2 linked regions of the Thermocoleostomius sinensis A174 genome follow. The protein of the gene in region 2 interacts with the protein of the main gene of each other region in a pairwise test. Links are inferred from orthologs where the notes say so. Each region holds a gene or a part of one and is shown on either strand. Other genes may lie near its edges. The genes, in order: OXH18_RS13475 and dnaA.

The links.
Region 1: the proteins of dnaA (region 2) and OXH18_RS13475 interact in binary tests that used the Escherichia coli proteins (3 or more experiments, as listed by UniProt). The link is inferred for Thermocoleostomius sinensis A174 from one-to-one orthologs.

The regions. Positions count from the first base shown.
Region 1 is NZ_CP113797.1:3,124,647-3,127,750, reverse strand. The notes cover bases 245-3,019. They hold OXH18_RS13475 (HU family DNA-binding protein), read right to left. Parts: upstream 1,883-3,019; coding sequence 1,607-1,882; downstream 245-1,606. Other genes in these bases: OXH18_RS13470 (glycosyltransferase), read right to left, coding at 2,119-3,019; OXH18_RS13480 (hypothetical protein), read right to left, coding at 1,401-1,598; OXH18_RS13485 (DUF4385 domain-containing protein), read right to left, coding at 802-1,275; OXH18_RS13490 (GAF domain-containing sensor histidine kinase), read left to right, coding at 245-401. Outside these bases: more of OXH18_RS13490, read left to right, coding at 1-244; more of OXH18_RS13470, read right to left, coding at 3,020-3,104.
Region 2 is NZ_CP113797.1:2,277,118-2,280,386, reverse strand. What follows is about bases 257-3,196. They hold dnaA (chromosomal replication initiator protein DnaA), read left to right. Parts: upstream 257-1,003; coding sequence 1,004-2,389; downstream 2,390-3,196. Other genes in these bases: OXH18_RS09895 (valine--pyruvate transaminase), read left to right, coding at 2,494-3,196; rnhA (ribonuclease HI), read left to right, coding at 257-583. In the rest of the region: more of rnhA, read left to right, coding at 1-256; more of OXH18_RS09895, read left to right, coding at 3,197-3,269. UniProt on the Escherichia coli protein: Plays an essential in the initiation and regulation of chromosomal replication. Binds in an ATP-dependent fashion to the origin of replication (oriC) to initiate formation of the DNA replication initiation complex once per cell cycle.

The sequences.
Region 1 (3,104 bases), 850 kb from region 2 along the record:
TGCAATCGTCCAATCCAGAAAGCATTATTCGCATTCATATTTCTCGCCGACAAAATTTCCTTAACCTGGCTGTTTGGACATCCCATCCTTGGTTAGGTGATGGCATGTCGCAAGCTGACGTAATAGCTAGCCGATCGCTGCATCACTTTGCTATACAAACTCACAGAAAATGGCGACAAAACGAGTGGGAAGCTGAAGCACGTATATCGCCATCTAATGATTTCGAAGAAACAGTCGGCTCGATCGAAAATCACCACTCGCGGCAAAGCTTGGGGTTACTGCTCAGTTGTCAATTAGCAGAACTACACGGCGGCTCGATCAGCGTTCAAGGTTCAAACGAAGAGGGATATCGCTATGTCATTAAACTGCCACAACTGAGAGACGAAGCAGAAACTGCTTAAAATTAAGCCTTTGTTAAGTTTGGCAATTAATCAGGAATTGAAAACTAGCAAGAAGTATTAAAGGATAGTGACCCCCACCGAATAGTGATTGTCACTGCATACTTACAGCATACCTTCAGTCCAATAATGATATCGCTCTCATACGTTATTTCTCAAAAGCTAGTTATAGGTTACTTAGGTTAAGTTAAGTTATTGAGTTAAATAAGGTAAGTCGATGGGTCAAATGCCTGAAACGCTTTGTAGCACAACCATCTTGCCTGCTAATAGTTTATAGGGTTTTCAGTCCGCCATTCTAAATGAGCGATTTTAAGTTTGGTAATGGGTGATAAGCAGTTAGCCAGTCTTTTCACTGGCCCATCACCTATTACCATCACCACTGCTTCATTCGGACCTCTAGCGCTCATTTCTGCTCATATTGTTGGCGATGTCGATCGGCCAATTTTAGATAGTCTGGATCAGTCTTTGCCAATTGCCACATGTCATAGAAGATTTTGGCAGATTCAGCTTTAACGGAATCTTCATCACGAGGTAAAACGGTTTTAGCTCCTTCGCCTTTGGCGTCTTTGGCATATTTCCGTCCAGATTTATGGTTCGCATAACGCCGCGAGCGAGTGTAGCCCATTTGCAAAAATTTGCGAGCCATGTCCATGCCCACAAAATCCGACTGAGCCTTGTAGTCCAGAAACATTTGATAAATCGTAGCAGCAGATTGACGGGCAAGGTCTGGGGTTTTGAATCGCCAATGGGGCAGAATCTCGCTTTTGTAAGGTTCAACCAGTAGCACTCCCTGTTCGCCCCGACCAATCCGGTAGAGTTCTGGATGCTGCCGAAAGTCGATCGTTTTAAAGTCTAACGAATAGTCAAATGTTCCCATAACCTTGTCTGGCGCTGGTCGGGCTAACTGGCCGTGCCCAAACCAAGCAGCACAACGATTGTAATGACAATCATCATAAACCAGTGAATCGATCCAATCCTCGCGGCTTGCTGATGAACAGTTTGCTATACAGAAACATCTCTAGACGCCTGTGGATCGGGTAAGAGTTGATCAATGCGAACCCATCGCGGCATTCGATTACCATCAAACAACACCAGACAATATCCGGGAAGGTCGATCGCATTCCAGACCCACGGATGCTGTACTCGTCCTGAACGTCCGGCTAAAGACACCACTTGTTCGCATGGCTTGAATCGATTCATGTCGCCTACTATTCTGCTACCGCCTCCTTGAACTGTTTGCCTGCTGAAAAGGCAGGAACAGTGGTTTCTGGAATCTGAATGGCTTTGCCCGTTTGGGGATTACGCCCTTCCCGAGCAGCACGCTGGCGCGGTTCAAATGTGCCAAACCCAACCAGCGTCACCTTTTCACCCTTGGCCACAGCTTCCATGATGGTATCGACAGTAGCCGTGAGAATCACATCTGCATCTTTCTTAGAAATTTGCGCTTTGCTCGCGATCGCGTCTACCAATTCACCTTTATTCATGATGATTATCCTCGCATGACGATACATTCACGGCATTCTAGAGCATCTGTTTCGGTTTGGCTAGTACAAGTGCACAAATTGTAGTGTCGGGGGGTCTACCAATGCTTGGTCGTGCAGCATCGCATTCATCCCACTGCCTGCGGCTCCCCCCTCGGTGTGGGGAAGTTGGAAAGGTCGGCATACTGTTCCCGATGAATCTCTCGATCGTTACGCAAGTCATCAAACAATTTTTGCGACTAGACTCGGAATCCCATTTGTTGCAGTCCTTGACGCAGCCGAGCCGCTTCAGGTGAATTTTGCCTTTCATGAAGTTCAATGGCACGCAGAAAAGCTTGCTTGCCCTCCAAGATATTGCCAAGTTTCAACAATACAACGCCCAAATTTTGGTGCGCTTCGGCGTAGTTAGGATTGAGCGCGATCGCCTTTTGGTATTGTGCTGCCGATTCCATCAATTGCCCAGAGGCTTTTAACACCATGCCCATGTTGTAATAGCCAACGGCAAAGTTGGGATCAATGTTCAAGCAAGCTTCATAGGCGGCTTTGGCTCCAGCTAAATCACCTTTGGCTTGCAGCAGACTCCCTAGGTTATTGTAAGCTCCAAGTTTCAAACAATCGAGAATTGGCACTTGAATAGCTGATCGATAGTGCTGTTCAGCGGTAGGAGGTTGCTGGAGGCGGTTGTAGGCAATGGCAAGGTGGTAGTGTAATTCGTAGAGAATAGGGGCAAAGGAGGATTGTGGATTGACGACGGGAGTTGGTGATTGGGCGATCGAGCGTAACCCGCGCCGCAGAATATCAACCCCTTGTGTAAAGTCGCCAATTTGGATATAAAGTGCTCCTAACTTGCTGCACACATAGGGATCATCCGGATGCGCCAGCCAGTATTCCTCCATGGCGGTTCTTGCTTGGTCTAGCTTTTGCCGAGCAGCGATCGTGCTGGGTTCATAGCCATAGTGCCGGATGGCAATCTGCGGTAAACTCAGCACTTGCCACTGGGGTTCTTGTTGCAGCAGTTGCATCACACTGTCATCCACCAAGGCATGATAGGGACGAGAAAACTGCACATCGGGGTGATTGCGAAACAGCCGCGACACCAGTGAATAGGGAGATTGAACCGCGCCCACTTCCGCACGTAATAGGTTAATCACCAGTGCATTCGGTTGCTGCATGGCTTGCTGCATGGCAGGAACAATTTCGGGTACTAACCGTTCATCAGCATCTA
Region 2 (3,269 bases):
GATGAATCAACTACGTGCTAGTGGCATTGTTCCAACCTGGGAATATGTCAGAGGGCACTCCGGAGACGTAGGTAACGATCGCTGTGATGCAATTGCCCGCGCTTTTGCACTTGGGCAAACTCCAGCCTTGCATCAGCACCTCCATTGGGTGACAGCGGGGTCTGCTTCCATGCCAAACACTTCCGGTTCAGAATCAGTTCTAGAAAAAGATACCCACGCCACTGACGGAATTCAGTCGAAGGCGATACAATCCTCTGACGAAGGTAATCACGATCGCCATGCACTCATCGCCTCTAGTTCAGCCATGATAGACTCCACCGCTTCTTCCATCGCTGACGCATCAGATTTGCCACGCGAAGTCAGGGTAACGCAACTCCGAAATTTGGTGGAAACCCTGCACATGGCAGACGAAATTGCTCGCCAAGGATACCTCATTACCAGTTCCGAACTGGCCGATTTAATGGATGTCAATGCCAGCGCTGTTACCAGTCGTGGTGATAACTGGGTTTGGCGAAATTGGGTTGTCTCGCGGGTGCGTCGAGAAGGCAACCAGATTCTGTGGCAACTTGAACGAGTAGATTAGGGCTGAGGGCAAGGGCTAACGGATGAAGGCTAGTCAGAGCTAACGGCTAACGGAAACAACGGCTGGAACTGCCTGTCTAGCCTCGAAGTTTTGTCTCTTGATTTCCCCTCTATCCTTTGTCCTTCAGTACTTAACCTTTCATTTAATATTTCTCCAATTACTTTGTTCGGAGAAAATAACCAGATTGAAATTTATATGGCATTCTATACGCAACATCTAGAGTAAACTTCTTGGCCAGTTCTTAGAAGTAAATGGCTGAGAAATCGACGGTGTTAAGAAAAAGCAACGTTCAGCACATTCATCTTGCGTTGACCACCGCTTGATCTCGCCGCTATCCCTAGCGGTTTCCTTGTTGGGCTGGTTACTAGTTGTAAGTTGAGTCTACCCTGTGACAATTCGGGATCGAGGTGAGTAGTGGACATGACCCTGGAAAATCTCTGGAATCAGGTGTTGGAGCGGTTAGAGCTTCAACTGAGTCGTCCTACCTTCGAAACCTGGATTAAACCGGCCGCTGCTGAGCGCTTAGACGACCATTGTCTCGTCATTTGCACCCCCAATCCATTTGCCCGTAACTGGCTGCAAAAGTACTATGTCAAAACGATCGCCGAGGTCACGCAGGAGATTCTGGGTCATGCTGTAGAAATTCAAATTACGGTGAAACCAGAAACCGAAGTAGGTGGTTCCTCAGAGGGCAATGAGATGCTGTGGCCATTGCCTGCGGAAGTGCCACCTGTAGGTCAAGCGAGTCTGCAAAAGCTGAGACAGACGGAACTGAATCCCAAATATGTGTTTTCACGGTTCGTGGTAGGGGCAAATAACCGCATGGCCCATGCTGCTTCGTTGGCCGTAGCCGAATCACCCGGACGTGAATTCAATCCTTTGTTTCTCTGTGGCGGAGTGGGGTTGGGCAAAACTCATCTGATGCAGGCGATCGGGCACTATCGCTTAGAAATTGACGCCAATTCCAAGATCTTTTACGTCTCGACTGAGCAGTTCACCAATGATCTGATTTCAGCCATTCGCAAAGACAGTATGCAGAGCTTTCGGGAACATTACCGCGCGGTGGATGTACTACTAGTGGACGATATTCAGTTCATTGAAGGAAAGGAGTATACACAGGAAGAATTTTTCCACACGTTCAATACGTTACATGAAGCAGGAAAACAGGTAGTGCTGGCGTCCGATCGTCCTCCAAATCACATTCCTCGCTTACAAGAACGGCTTTGCTCTCGCTTCTCGATGGGGTTGATTGCCGATATTCAGCCACCGGACTTGGAAACCCGAATGGCCATTTTGCAAAAGAAAGCCGAATACGAGAATATGCGCCTGCCGCGCGAGGTGATTGAATATATTGCCAATGGTTACACCTCGAATATCCGTGAGCTAGAAGGGGCCCTGATTCGCGCTGTGGCCTATACCTCAATTTCGGGTCTACCCATGACGGTAGAAAATATTGCCCCCGTCTTGAATCCTCCTAGCGATCAGGTAGAGGCTTCTCCTGATACGGTACTCAAGGCGATCACTGAAGTCTATGGTGTGTCAATCGAAGACCTCAAGGGCAGTTCTCGGCGGCGCGAAATCAGCGTGGCACGGCAGATCGGGATGTATCTCATGCGGCAACATACAGATTTAAGTTTGCCCAAAATTGGTGAAGTTTTTGGCGGTAAGGATCACACTACGGTAATGTATAGCTGCGAGAAAATTTCGCAACAGAAGGAGACCGATCCTGACCTAGCTAGAAATTTGCGCCAGTTAAGCGATCGAATCAGCGTTTCTAGCCAAGCCCAAAAACACCCCCGTAAATAACCCGTAGATAATAGTTCCCTACATTTTCCCGTTTATCCTCTATGCTTTTTTCATGGCATGATGGCCCATCCCTCAACTCTTAATTCTCAACCCTCAACCCTCCTATGAACCCGGCTCTAACTCAATTTGGCGATCGCATGACCCACCTAACTGGAGTGCGGGCGATCATGAAGGACATCATTGAAACGCTCCGATCTGGTCACGGGCAGGATTTCATTAATTTGAGTGCGGGCAATCCGGTAATTTTGCCGGAAGTAGAGCGACTGTGGCGAGAGTGTACAGCAGAGTTATTGGCCAGCCCTGAATACGGCGAAGTGGTGTGTCGCTATGGGTCGAGTCAGGGTTATCAGCCGTTGATTGCAGCCGTGGCAGCCGATTTTAATCAGCGCTATGGTTTGAATCTAACCGATCGCAATGTGCTGATTACAGCCGGCAGCCAAGCGCTTTACTTTTTTGCAGCCAATGCGCTGGGAGGCTACACCGCAGAAGGCAGGTTGAAGCAAATTGTTTTGCCTCTCAGCCCCGACTATACAGGCTATGGCGGCGTAACCCTGATTGCTGAAGCACTGAAAGCCTATAAACCAACGATCGATCGCAATGAAACTCAACACCGTTTTAAGTATCGTCCCGACTTCAGCCAGTTGGAGGTGAATGAATCGACTGGATTTGTGCTGTTTTCTCGTCCCTGCAATCCCACGGGAAATGTGGTATCAGATGAAGAGGTGAAGCAAATCACCGCGCTGTCTAATCGCTACAACGTACCCGTGCTAGTGGATTCAGCCTACGCTCCGCCGTTCCCAGCCCTCAATTTTACCCCAATGACGCCCGTGTTTGGCAGCAATATCGTCCATTGCATGAGCTTATCGAAAGCGGGATTGCC